3 regions of the Parasegetibacter sp. NRK P23 genome follow, and region 2 is predicted to be linked to each of the others. Evidence: riboswitches for the same ligand, from Rfam matches in the RefSeq annotation. Region 2 holds a riboswitch; each other region holds the start of a gene.

The links. Region 2 has a riboswitch for thiamine pyrophosphate ahead of M4J38_RS10305 (TonB-dependent receptor). Riboswitches for the same ligand answer to the same signal wherever they lie in the genome.
Region 1: it holds a riboswitch for thiamine pyrophosphate, as region 2 does, so the genes downstream of both, M4J38_RS15720 (class I SAM-dependent methyltransferase) here and M4J38_RS10305 (TonB-dependent receptor) in region 2, are expected to answer to the same signal.
Region 3: it holds a riboswitch for thiamine pyrophosphate, as region 2 does, so the genes downstream of both, M4J38_RS12760 (DUF6496 domain-containing protein) here and M4J38_RS10305 (TonB-dependent receptor) in region 2, are expected to answer to the same signal.

The regions. Positions count from the first base shown of each region.
Region 1 is NZ_JAMDLG010000001.1:3,866,243-3,870,830, reverse strand. Features, by position in the region: gene M4J38_RS15735 (Trm112 family protein) at 1-189, opposite strand, end outside; gene M4J38_RS15730 (thiamine phosphate synthase) at 249-890, opposite strand; gene M4J38_RS15725 (AIR synthase-related protein) at 900-1,964, opposite strand; gene M4J38_RS15720 (class I SAM-dependent methyltransferase) at 1,968-2,678, opposite strand; TPP riboswitch at 2,759-2,856, opposite strand; gene M4J38_RS15715 (M48 family metalloprotease) at 2,867-4,588, opposite strand, start outside.
Region 2 is NZ_JAMDLG010000001.1:2,532,426-2,537,013, reverse strand. Features, by position in the region: gene M4J38_RS10310 (rhodanese-like domain-containing protein) at 1-49, shown strand, start outside; gene M4J38_RS10305 (TonB-dependent receptor) at 213-2,588, opposite strand; TPP riboswitch at 2,658-2,762, opposite strand; gene M4J38_RS10300 (head GIN domain-containing protein) at 2,899-3,615, shown strand; tRNA gene M4J38_RS10295 (tRNA-Met) at 3,747-3,818, shown strand; gene era (GTPase Era) at 3,882-4,588, shown strand, end outside.
Region 3 is NZ_JAMDLG010000001.1:3,146,410-3,150,997, reverse strand. Features, by position in the region: gene M4J38_RS12775 (SPFH domain-containing protein) at 1-531, opposite strand, end outside; gene M4J38_RS12770 (NfeD family protein) at 528-977, opposite strand; gene M4J38_RS12765 (hypothetical protein) at 1,063-1,266, opposite strand; gene M4J38_RS12760 (DUF6496 domain-containing protein) at 1,297-1,479, opposite strand; TPP riboswitch at 1,527-1,618, opposite strand; gene M4J38_RS12755 (ATP-binding protein) at 1,712-2,836, opposite strand; gene M4J38_RS12750 (response regulator) at 3,102-3,506, shown strand; gene M4J38_RS12745 (sigma-54 dependent transcriptional regulator) at 3,519-4,588, shown strand, end outside.

The sequences.
Region 1 (4,588 bases), 1.3 Mb from region 2:
TTGTACACCCCAACGGTCCAATATTGGTTTTTCCAGCTGCTGCTCCCGGTACTCATCAGGCTGCATAATGGGCACACCATATACAATAGGGTAATAACGTTGGCAGGAAGGGCAGGTAAGCAAGCCTTCTACGATATCGCCATTGGTATCGCGCGACATTATTTTCAGTTCAAGATCACTTTTGTCCATTGGGCAGCAAAGCTTTGCTATGGTTGATGGGCTCATAAAAAAACTGGTGTTAATTGTTATTATAGTACGGTGGCCTGTTGCTCAAACGTGTTCAGGTAATTACGTGCGGCTCCTGCGGGATCGGCGGCGCTGAGAATACCGGATATCACGGCAATACCATCCGTTTTCAGCGGTGCGAGATTGGCCATGTTTGCCGGCGTGATGCCGCCTGAAAGAAAGATCTTGCCGCTGAATATTTCCCTGGCTTTTAAAATGTTTGCCGGATTGACGATTTCACATACCCCCGCAGAGGCGGAGGGGAACATGGAACAAAAGGAAATGTAATCTATGTTATTCTCGGCGGCCCATTGTACGCGTTCCATATCGTTTCCGCAAGTGATGCCAATGATGGAGTCCGGCCCGGCTTGCTCTCTCAGTTTATCATACTGGTTTGGAACCTGGTCGAAATGAATACCATCCGCACCTGTTTCAAAGAAAAGAGCAATGTTTTGATTGATGAGCACGGGCACATTGAACTTTTTCCCAATATCCATGATAGCCCTTGTATACGCAACTGGATCGCATCCTGCCGGGAAATGATCCCAAACCTGTACGGTGGACACGCCCGCTTCCAATACCTGTTCCAGCAATGGCAATAATTTCATCAGCGGCATGGCCGGGTCCACCACGAGGTAAATTCCGTTCTTAATCATTCGTTTCATTTGTATGGTTTATTTCCATCCATTTTTTAAAGCGGTGAAAAAAGCATTCCAGTACGGGTCCTTTTCCGGGTAGGGTAACGGTGTTCTTCCCTCAGTTGTTTCCAGCCATTTTCCTTCGGGGTCGTTGAGGAAGCTTCCAATAATGGCGGCATGAAAACCTTCCTCTTCCAACGATTTCACCAACATTCCGGCGTACCGGTGATTGGCGGCAAGAATCATGGCGCCCGCGCCAACACTGATGCACGGATCTATATTGAACAACGCACATATCTCCCGCTGCACGGGCGCTTCGGGCATTTTCTCCGCGTAAACCTCAACGCCTGTTCCGGAAGCGACGGCCATTTCAAAAATGGCGCCGTACACCCCTCCTTCGGTAACATCGTGCATGGCTTTCAACGCCCCAGGATATTGACCATTGAATGCGGCGGCGCGCAACGCAGGATGGAGCACGGAAGTGCTGGAGAAAAGGTCAGCGGCTTTTTGTTGTACTTCCTTTCCCAGTTTTTCCGTGATAGTTTCAGGGAAGCTCAGCGAAAGAATTGAGGTGGAGGAACAGGCCGGTTCTCCCAGCAGTACAAGTACATCTCCGGGTTCCGCTCCCTGACTGGTAAGTATTTCCTCCCTTGATGCTGTGAGAAACATGGTTCCGCCTCCCACAATGGTGGATTGCATCCCTTCTATCTTACAGGTATGCCCACCCGTAATGGCCACGCCTGTTTGAATACAATAATGATTGATCCAGTTCCAGTATTCTTTGAAACCCTTTTCATCCAGCGACTGCGGCAGGTTGAGCACGAATTGCGCGTACATGGGCGCAAATCCTGTAGTGGCCATATCATTCACCAGGAGTTGAACGGAAAGCCAGGCCGATTCACGGTAACCGAGTGAAGGTATCAGCGAAAGCGGATCACTGGTAATGGCGAGTCCCATGTTCCCGGGCAGGTCAACGATGCTCACATCCACGCCGAAGGCGGGACCCACACGCACTTCAGGGCGGTTCAGGCCAAATTTCGGATAGAGGTGTTCTTCAAAAAACGCCTGCTGAAATTTTCCAGTGGTATCGAAACTGCTCATCGACTAAGGTTGAACATCATTGAATTTCACATGGAGTCCGAAGAAATCGCCTACCGGAACACTCCATTGCTGTACGGGAAACCATTTTGGCAAACCGGTGCAGGTCCATTCAATACTATAATCCCTGCCTTTCAGCGCTTCGTGGATCTTTGCCATCAGCATATCCGGTGTGTAGAATGTTGCGGTTACATAAAAAGGATTTTTGCCAAACGCCTGCTGAATACGGCGCCGCACTACTTTGGGAGAGTTCCTGTTCATCATCCCGAATACGATTCCATATTTCGCTACGCGGGCGGATTCACGGATCACCTGGATGGGATCACGGTAATATTCAAAGGTAGTGATGAAAGCCAACGCGTCGAAGGTCTGGTCTTTGAAAGGCATGTGGTGCGAATCTGCCAGCACCAGGTCACCATCAAAAAGGCGTACGCCCTGGCCCAACATGAGCGGTGAAATATCTGCGCCCATCGCTTCGATACCAATGTTCTTCCACCAGCGGGTGAAGCGGGTTGTTCCGCAACCGAATTCCAGCAGGGTTTTAACGCGCGTATCCTTCGAGATAAGGCCCCCGATCACTTTTTTCTGCCAGATCTCCGCTCTTTTGTAGCGCCCTTCATACCATTGTTCGTACGTATCGGTGTGTTCGCGGTTGAAGAACCATTCCGGTCTTCCCTGCCAGTGCTGCAGGCCGCGTGTGTACAGGTCGAGTTTCATTGTAATGGTGTTGCGTATTAAAAAATCAAAAGCTCCTGCCCGGAAAACCATGGGAACAGGAGCTTACGCCCGAATGATGTGCAACACCATTTTTGCAATTCCTCCGCTGGTATTATCCAGATCAGGTACCGGGTATGATCTCAGCCTTCCCTGCGGGAAAGCACCCCGTGCATTTGTGAAACGTGAAGTTAGGTAAAATTTGGTTCGGCAGGCGTTAAAATCCCGGCCGCCTGCCCATCGAAAAGCTCTTTTCTTTTCATTCTGTAAAAATTGAAAACTGTATTGTAGTAAGACTGCAGCGCTTCATACATTACGCCGAGCGCATCGTTATAATAATCGGGACGTATGAAATAGGTCCATTCGCAGGACAGGTATTTTTCCAGCGCGGCTTTTTCATAAGCCGTCATTAACGCGCGGTGTTCTTCGCTTTCAAATATCCTGCGCATCTTTTCTTTGAGCGGAGCTTCCTTTTGTTTTAAAACTTCCATATTTGCTTCAATAAACTCATACGATTGGGTTTCACGCATAAATTCAGTTGTGGCAAGGTAGGCATTGTGTTCTTCCACCGCGGCTTTAAATGCTGCTTCCACCTCAAAAAACCTGTTGTACCTTTCTTTCCATTGTGTCTCGTTTCCGGAACGGCGTGCGTTCGCGTAAAAGAACTTCAGCGCAAGCAGATCGTGTTGTCGCAATTTAGCTTCCAGCATCTCCTGCTGTTTTTTCGCGTCTTCCAAAACGACAGCCGCTTCTTTTTCCGTGTAACGGATACCGTTATAATCGAACGTCTTGATTCCTGTATTCCCGGCGGCGATTGTTTCCAGCGAACGGATATCGCTTTCCAGCGCATTCAGTACGCTTATTTCCTCCGCGACTTCAGCGGAAAAAATAGTGGCTGCTTCATCCGGCATATCGGCAGGAGCTTCTTTCAATACCTGTTCCAGGTCTTCCGCCTTCAGGGTTCTGTTATCATAATACCCATTGAAAACCGGGTGGTAGCGGAACCTTTCAGCATCGGCGATGTAAGCTGAGCTGAATTCTTTCTCTGAAAGTTGTGCAGGCTCCTCCGTATAAGACACGGCCGAAAAGAGTACCGCGTTCATCTTTTCCTGTGTGGCGGCTGGCGATTTAAAAAGGCTCCAGGCACCTGCATTGTTCTGCTCTTTTTCCACCGCAAGTATTTCAAGTTTCCCGATGCGCTCTTCTGTTTCCGGATGAGAGGCCCACTGGTTCTTTACCACCAGTTTTGATTTGTTGAACCTGCTCAGGAAGTCCATTGTAACATCAGGCAGACCGTGTTGCAACTGAACACCTGAAGTATGCGCGAGGCGTTGCATCACAAAACGGTGGTGCGGGTATACATTTCCGGAAGTAATGTTTTCCGGAATCCGTCTGCTGTAGAAATCAAGCGTTTCATCGAGCGCCTGCGCGGAAAGATCAAGTCGAAGCAAAGAAGTGACCAGTGGTTTTGATCCGGCGGCGTAAGCGGCCACTTCATCGGCGTGGAACTCCATCTCCCTGGAAAGCGCCATGTAGCGCAAGTTTACAAACCCGTACATTTTGTGCAGCACCCATTGTATGCCGTTTGCGATTTTCACAGCGATACCCGCAAAAAAAGAAAAATATCCGCTCATGTTCGCAAAACGGCCGATCATGTTGTTGTACGATTCATTATCATTGAGCATATTGTACATCACGTGGTTCACGTGGTATACATAGCTTCCCACTTTCATGCTTCGCTGACTGAAATGTCCGAACTCATGGGCGATGATGGCTTTTAGTTCGGAAACCGTAACACTGTTTACGAGGCCAACGCCTATCTGCAGGTTTTTTTTGATGGGGAGCAACATGCTCCAGAAACCCGAATCATAAAACACACAGGCATTCACATCGGATGAGAGGTAAACTTTTTT
Region 2 (4,588 bases):
GACCAATGTGGTGGGCGGAATGCTCGCCTGGCAGGAAATCGTTGGGTGAGCGAATTTTGAATGATGGATTTTGAATGTTGAATTGGTTGTTGAATTCATAATTCAAAAGAAGCAAAGAAGTATAATTTTAAAAGCCGGGGTATGTTGAATAAACACGCCCCGGCTTTCTTTTATACTGTAGCATTAAATGCGTAGTAATCCATCATTCAAAATTAAAATCTGATGTTCACTCCCGCCATCCAGTTCACGCCTGCCATCGGGTAATAATAATTCTCCGTAGTAAAAGCGCCGCCATACTGGTAGCTGAAGGTGTAACCGTTCGGCTCATATTTCCGGTCGAATACGTTGTTGACATGGAACATCAGCGTGAGTTCCGGAACGAGTTTCTGTTGAATACTGTATTGCATTCTCAGGTCCTGCACATAAAAATCGTCCAGGCTCCTTTCTTTTCGGGAGGTATTATCCAGGTATTGACGCCCAACATATTTTCCGGGCAGACTTACCCGCGCATGTTTGAAGGGAACCAAATCCAGGGAGAAGGACGACACAATGGAAGGGGAGAAGGCGATATCGGCTTTTTTCAACGTTTCTGATAACTGTACATAGTTCGGGTCGTCGTAGTTATCGTAGTACACCGTAATGTTCTTCACCTTGTTCCTGCTCAGGGTAAGATTGCCTGAAACGCTGGCCCAGTCGGTAAGGCGTGCTGCGGCTTCCAGTTCTATCCCCATTCTGTAACTATCGGGTATGTTCACACGCGTGGCGGCGCCCACATCATTGATTTTCCCGGTAGGGATCAGTTGGTTTTTGTAATCCATGTGGTAGAAAGTAGCCGCCAATTGGTAACGGCTGTTCCTGAACTGCAGACCGGATTCAATGTTGCGGAGCAGTTCGTGCTTCGGTTTGGATAAAGCGCCTGCTTCAAAATCATCCCGGTTGGGTTCTTTCTGCCCGATGGAGTAGGAGGCGAATGCGGTGAACCCATTGCCGAAAAGATAGGATACACCTGCTTTAGGGTTGAAAAAACGGTATTGGTTGTAAGCGCTTAATCCGGGTGTACTTCTGAATCCATCGATATCATATTTCACGTACCGGAACTGCAGGTCGGCGAAGGTGTAAAAGTTGCGGAATGCTTCAAACTGCCATTTGGCGTACGTGTTGAAGTCGCGCTTCATCGCGGTGTAATTGTACCATTCATGGTCTTTGGGGATGCCTGTTTCGGCCCAGATCACTTTGCCGTAGTGCTTGCCGTCGTATTGGTTCACGCCGCCCCCGTAAGTGAGTTCATGTTTGCCGTTTTTATATTGGAGGGAGAAAATGCCGCCATAGAAATGGTTGTCGAGCCAGAGTTGACGGATCAGGTCCGTTTCCGAAACCGGGTCGCCGTTCACGTCCGGATCAGCAAGTCCGTAGTCAGAGAACGATTGATCGGCTTTGTACTGCTCGTAATAACCGCGTCCCCTTGAAAGGAAAAGTGCGGTGTTGAGTTTCAGTTTAGGCGACAGTTCCTGGTTGTAAAACAATTGGTAGTGGTCCTGCTGGTAATTGTCGGTCTCATTGTCGTAGGGTGTTCCGGGCTTTTCGGTTCCCACTGAATTATAAGTGCGGTCGTTGTCGAGTTTGCTTTCAGGCAGCCCGTTCCAGGATTGGTAAGTTTTTTCTTTACCGGTGATCACGTTGAAGCGGACGGAGCTTTTTTCATTGAGCCACGCTGCGGAAAGGTAAGCCGATTTCAGGTCGGAGGTGGCACGGTCCACGAAGCCGTCGCTGGCAATTTTGGAAAAGCGTGCGTCGATGGTGAAATGATTGTTCAGTAGTCCGGAACCGGCTTTTACCGTGTGTTTCCAGGTGTTGAAGGAGCCGTAGGAATTATTGGCTTCGCCGTAGGCCTTCTCGTTGAATTCGTTGGTGCTGAAATTGATGGTGCCTCCGAACGCGCCCGCGCCATTGGTGGAAGTGCCCACCCCGCGTTGTATCTGTACGCTGCTCACGGAGGAAGCGAAATCGGGGAGGTTTACAAAGAAAGTACCATGCGATTCGGGATCGTTATAGGGGATCCCGTTGATGGTCATGTTGATGCGTTGCACATCGGTTCCCCTGATGCGCCATCCGGTATAACCTACGCCGTTTCCAGCGTCGGAACTCACCACCATGGAGGGGGTTTGTTGCAGGAGGAAAGGCAGGTCCTGGCCGATGTTGTTCTTTTCCAGGTCCTTTTTGGTGAGATTGGTTTTCGAAAAAGGCGCAATCTCGGAAGCGCGGGTGGCTTTCACTTCGATGGGCTGCAGCAGCAGTTCGGTGCGGTTAAGCCTGATGACCAGGTTTGCTGCACCGGGCACCTGGGCCTGTACCTGGGTTTCATTGTAACCAACGGCGCTGATCTTCAATAGATAACTTCCCGGTTTAACGGGAGCGATGCGGAAATCGCCTTTGGATCCGGCGGAAACCGCGAAATGGTGGACCAACTGAACGGATGCCCCGGCAATAACTTCTCCGGTAACGGCATCGGTGATTTTGCCCGAAATAGATTGGGCGAATAGCATTGGGGAAAATACAAACAAGCATATCCCCAAAAACAATTTTTTCATGTTTCTTTTTTTAAAGTTGAAAAATTGAATTTGGAAATGCTGCGATTGTGAAGAGGGGAGAACAATATTGCGCGAATCCTTCCACCTTCCCTGCGCAGGCATTACCCTGTCCAGGTTCTACGGGTATGATCTCAGCTTTCACAAAATGTGAATTAAGCACCCCGGGAACTTGATGTCTTTACGTTGGAGCTCCTTTGAAAGACGGTCCAAAGGTATGCCGCCCGTTTTTTTTTGCCAAAAACTTGTAACATTTCCTTTGCGATAACGTACCACAGGTGTATTCAGTAGCAAAACCTATAAAAGTAAGCGCATGAAAAATCTTCTTTTTTTAGCAGGATGCTTCCTGGCGTCTTTCTCCGCAGTGGCCCAGGAGAAGATCGTTGTAGATGAAAACGTAACCCCGCGCGATATTGAAAAGTTCGTTGCGGTGGAAGTGTCGGGGGGAATCGATCTGTATATTTCTCAATCCAATGAAATCGCGCTAGCCGTCAGCGCTTCGGAAAAAAAGCTGGTTCCTTACCTGAAAACGGAGGTGAAAGATGGTGTTTTAAGGATTTATGCGGAGAAGGGAATGAAGTCTTTTAACCGGATCGGAAAGCCTTTAAAGGCGTATATCTCGGCTCCCGTATTGCATAGAATAAGTGCTTCCGGGGCTTGTGATGTGCTGATTTCAGGGGTATTGAAGCAGGACGACCTTGAGATCAATTTGTCCGGATCCTCCGATTTCAAGGGCACCCTTGAGGTTAAGAACCTTGCTGTGCACCAGAGCGGCAGTTCCGATTCTTTCCTGGCGGGAAAGGCGCAACATGCCAAACTGGAAGTGAGCGGCGCTTCGGATATCAAAGCTTATGGCCTGGAAACGGAATATTGCAAAGCTTCCGCAAGCGGCGCCTCCGACATCCAGATCAGCGTGAACAAAGAAATTGCCGCGAGTGCCAGCGGCGCTTCAGATATTTATTTCAAGGGCAGCGCCACGGCCAAAGATATTAAGCAGAGTGGGGCGAGTACAGTAGCACGACGTTCCTGAACAGTCTCGTGTTTTATTGTTGTGCCGGGGGCGTATCAGCGTGATGCGCCCTCTTTATTTTTAGGAGGTCGAGAAATTTATGAAAAAGATTTGGCCGTTAAAAATCAGCGCCTTACCTTTGCACTCCACATCGCGAAGTAGAGCAGCGGTAGCTCGTCGGGCTCATAACCCGAAGGTCGGAGGTTCGATCCCTCCCTTCGCAACTAAGGAAGCCTCGAGAGAGGCTTTTTTTATTTGTACTACTTTTGCAAGGTCTCAGCTGAAAAATGAAAGCAGGATTCGTAAACATATTCGGGAAGCCCAACGCGGGAAAAAGCACGTTGCTCAACGCGCTCATCGGAGAAAAAATGGCCATTGTTTCCCCTAAAGTGCAAACCACCCGGCACAGGATCAAGGCGTTCCTCACGGAACCTGGCTACCAGATTATTTTCTCCGATACGCCAGGCATTATTGAGCCGAAATACAAACTGCACGAAAAAATGATGCAGGCCGTCAGAAATTCGCTGGAGGATGCGGATGTGGCCATTCTGCTTGCCGACATCAACGATGACCGCGAGGAGGTGGACCAGCTTTTCAGTAAACTTCGGCTCAAAGTGCCAGGCGTTTTTGTGCTGAATAAAATCGATACGGTTTCCCCCGCCAAACTGAAAGAAGCGCTCGACTGGTTCTCGGATAAACCTTATGCCAGAGAAATCGTGACTTTATCGGCCCTGAAAGGATTCGATAAGCATGATTTTATAGAAAAGATTTTAAAATATCTTCCCGAAGGAGAACCCTTCTACAGCGAGGACGATCTCACGGATTTGCCTACCCGCTTTTTTGTAGGAGAAATGATCCGGGAAAAGATATTCCAGTTTTATGAAGATGAGATTCCTTACCATACCACCGTGTTGGTGCAGGAATACAAAGAAAAGGATACGCTGGTGAAAATCGCCGCCGATATCATCGTGCAGCGGGAAACACAAAAGGCGAT
Region 3 (4,588 bases), 610 kb from region 2:
CTTTTCCATGGCATCTTTGATGCTTTGGGGCGGCGAAATATTTTTCACTTCATAACGCGATACTTTGATGCCCCAGGAATCACTGGCCTTGTCTACGGCTTCCACAATGCCGCCGTTCACGGTTTCTCTTTCCTCGAAGGTTTTGTCGAGTTCCATTTTACCAATGATGCTGCGCATTGTGGTTTGGGAAATCTGTATCACCGCGAAGCGGTAGTTGTCGATGCCATACGAAGCTTTTTGCGGGTCGATCACCTGGAGGTAGAGGATGCCATCCACTTCTACCGCGATATTGTCTTTAGTAATACAAATTTGTGAAGCCACGTCAATGGCCTGTTCTTTCAGGTTCTGTTTGTACGCGATCTTGTCGATGAACGGAATCAGGATATGAAAGCCTGCTTCCAGGGAGCGGCTGTATTTACCGAGTCGTTCCACGATATAAACGGAGCGTTGCGGCACCACTTTAAAAGTGGACAGGAACGCGACAAACACAAATACGGCTAAAAGAATGAGGATAACTGTTGTTGCGGTCATATTGTTTGGGTTGATCTTACGATGAGAAGGATGCTTTTGTTGCCGGTGATGATGACGTTCTCGCCCGCGGCGATGGTGTCGTTGGAGGAAGCCTCCCAACTGGTGCCTCTGAAAGTTACTTTTCCGTTAGTTCCCGGCGTAATGGGTGTTTCCGCCTTTGCGGATTGTCCGATAAATTCATCTTCCAGCGCCTGGGGCGATTTTTTGCCCATGCCCAGTTTTGTTCTGATCCAGTTGCGGAACAGCAGTACGTTGAGCAGAGAACTTCCCAGGAAAATAATGAGTTGTGTGTTTAGGGAAATATCGGTGAACAGGGCGATAATAGCCACTATCCAGGCACCTGTACCAAAGAAGAACAGGATAAAGCCCGGAAGGGCGAATTCTAGTAGAAATAGCACCAGTCCGATAAAGAACCAGATCACGGCGATGTTTTGGAAAACTTCCATGGGTTTAGTTTGTGTACACTGCCGAATATAGGGGATTTTTACCGAACCGGGGGAAGGTTTGGATGAACGGAACTAAGCGCCCTTGCTAAAGATCAGGTTTGAGGAAGTTTTCAGCCGCAGGCGTTTCTTTATCCGGAGCATGGTCTGCACGATGTTCTTGCATGGCGCCGTGGTTACCCGGTACATGATCGTCTATAAACTCCGGGTTGGCATCAGGAGTTTTAATGTTAACGGGTAGTTTTTGAAGGTCCACTTTATTGGGAATGTCTTCCCGCTCTTTCTTTTCCATATACTATAGTTTGAATGGTGTTGTCCGGACTTATTTGTCCGCCTTCTTTTTGGGTACTTTCGCCCCGGCGTCTCTCGCTTCCGACAGTCCGATGGCTACGGCCTGTTTCCTGCTTGTGACCTTTTTGCCGCTGCCACTTTTCAGTGTTCCTTTTTTCATTTCATGAACGGCCCGCTCTACCTTTTCGGAAGCTTTGGCTGAATACTTTGCCATATCGGTTCATTTTGAATTAAAGTATAAAAGGGTTTTGGCGTTGACCAAAACCCTTTTTGTAGTTTCCCTTCGCCGGCATTATCCGGATCAGGTGGTATGGGTATGATCTCAGGCTTTTCAGCCACCCCTTACTACATGGTATAATGTGTAAAAAACATGCCGGAATGTTTACCGATAGGTATCTTGAAAGAGGTGTGAACAAATGCCCACACCTGTAAAAATCGCGACACGTTCAGGATGATTGTAAAAGATAACAGGTGAATGTACTGCCCACTTCAGGTGTGGTATCAACAGCAATCCAACCCTGGTGCGCCTGGGCGATCTTTTCTGAAAGACTTAAACCAATGCCAGTTCCCGCCGGGCGCGGATCGCGCGGATATTGAACGAACATATTAAAGATGCGGGGAATCTCCTCGGGCGGAATCCCTTGGCCGTTGTCTGAAACGGCGATGCGTGCGTATTTTTTTTCGCCCTCTGTTTCAAGTGCTATTTTTAAACTGATTGCGGGCGTTACAGATGGGCGCGAAAACTTTAAAGCATTGTCCAGCAGGTGATAGAGCAACTGCTCCACCATTTCTGGCGAGGCAAAAATTTCGGGAACAAGTTCAGTGGTAATAACCGCTTTCTTTTCTGTTGTCTTTTTCTGAAGTCTTTCAAGGGTTTTTTCTACAACCGGCGCCAGCGCGAAGATTTTCTTCTCCTTTAATACATTCCCGGCTTCTGCCAACTGTGTGAGGTCGTCCAGCAGAAGGTTCATCCTGGAAAGGGAGGATTGCATCCGCCGGAAATTCGCTTTGGAGCCATCACTCAGTTTCCGACCTTCCGATTTGATCACCAGTTCAAGCCCCGTGTAAATATTGCGTATCGGATGCTGTAATTCTGAGGTGGTGATGAGTGTGAACGCGGAAAGCTCGCGGGAAATCTTTTCAAGTTCACTGCATTTGTCGTTGAGATCGTCGTTCAGTTGCTTCAACTTATTTTCCGCGTCCATACGGTGCGATACATCGTGCATGATCACTACGGCGCCTTCAACCTGTTCCTCCAGGTTTTTCAGGGGCAAGGCATGGCTTTCATACGCGTTCCTGCTGGCCACATCACCTCCGGAGGAGAGGAATGCGGTTTCTCCTGATAGTGCCGTTTCTATGGCTTTGCGCAACTGCTCATCTTTTTCTGTAAACGGGAACAACGATAGAAGGGGGGCTCCTTTTGCCTTTTCAGTCGCAATACCGGTATCCCGGACCAGGGTGCTGTTCCATGATACCACCCGCCACTCCATGTCGATCGAGAAGATTTTATCCGACGTAGCATTGATGATCATTTCATAAACGGAAGGCGCATAGATCGAATAAGGTTGCATATCAACTGTTTAAGATTTACGAAATTAAATACTGATTAACTTTGACAAAATTTTTGTATTTCATTTTTGATTGACGTACTTTTAAACTACTTGCGGATTTTCGAACCCCGTCCCGCAAAGTTCATACATCATTATTCTTCCCAACCGTAATTTATGATTTGCATACTGCCGATCCTTTAGGGATATGGAGTGTATCGCTGTTTTCGTTTCCTGGAATCTTATACCTCTCTTTCACAGTTATTCATTCATCCATAAAACTATTCCTATGCAAAAATTGATGCTTCTTATCGACGACGACAAAGAGGAACAGGAAATATTAAAAGCAGCCGTGGAAAAGGCTGATCCCGATGTTTCTTTCGCGTGGGCGGCAAACGCTTACCGCGCGGGTCTGTTCCTGGAGCAGGTACTCCCCGATCTTATTTTCCTGGACTATAACATGCCGGGCATTAATGGCCTGGAGCTGCTTTCTTCCCTCCGCAAAAAGGAGAAGATGAAGCATGTGCCCGTATTCATTTATACGTCGGCGCTTACGCCTGCCTTGCAGGAAAGGGCCAGGACGCTGGGCGCCAATGGTTGCCTGGAAAAGCAGCCGGATACGAAGCGGCTTGTACGTGATGTACAGGATGCGCTGCGTACCGTGGCCGGAACAAAATATCATCCCATTCATTAAAACCTTAAAACAATGCGTGTACACATCATTGAAACGGACAGCCAGTTTTCAGGTGTTATGGCCCGCTTCCTTGAAAAGAATGATTGCAAGGTGACCAGGAGCGGCTTTTCAGAAAGGACGATTGTGTCGGATGTGGATGCCCTGGTGTACGACCTGGACGCGAATGTTGATCCGGCATTAAAACACCTTGAAAATATTATTCAGGAACATCCTGAAATCCCAGTAATCGTTACTACCGACACCGATGATATCAAGATTGGTGTGGGTATCATTAAAGCCGGTGCGTCGGATTGCCTGGTGAAGCCATTCCTGCCCGACCAACTGAAACAGGCACTCAGCAACGCTGCCGCCCGTAAAAAAAAGCAGGTAGAAGCGTGCGTGGCGGATGAAAATGAAATTCCTGTAAAAGCAGAAATGCCACCGGATGAAAATGTTTCATCAGAAGAATTCCTCTGGACACCTGGCACGGATATGTTGCGTACCCAGGCTGAACAGATGATCCGAAATAATGGAATGGTCTTCATTTATGGGGAAGCAGGCACAGGGAAAAAAAGCCTCGCCAGGTATATTCATGAACACAGCAGTCGGAGGAATGGACCTTTTGTTGTGGTGGAAGGCGCAACAATTAAGGAGCATTGTAAACAATGGACAGAGCAGGCGAAATCAGGAACGTTATTCATTGAAAAAACGGAAGAGGTGCTACAGGAAGTATTGGCTGTTTTGCTGAATACTTCCGGCAACGATACACGGTTGATACTTTCTTCCACACACGCACTCGAAACGCTGAGCCAGAAAGGGCATATCAATCCATCGCTGTTGAGTGGTGTTGAATATTATAGTGTATACCTCCCGCCATTGCGGAAACGTTCCGGCGATATACTGGCACTTGCGCACCATTTCAGTAGCGAAGCCTGCACTGAACTCCGGAAGGAGCGTATGTTCTTTTCCTCCGATGCCGAACGCGATTTTATGGCTTATGACTGGCCGGGTAATGTCCGGGAACTGAGAAACGTGGTGAATCGCATGGTATTGCTAGGTAGTGGGGGAGAAGCATGGCGCGCAGCTTATTTCAATTTCAGAAA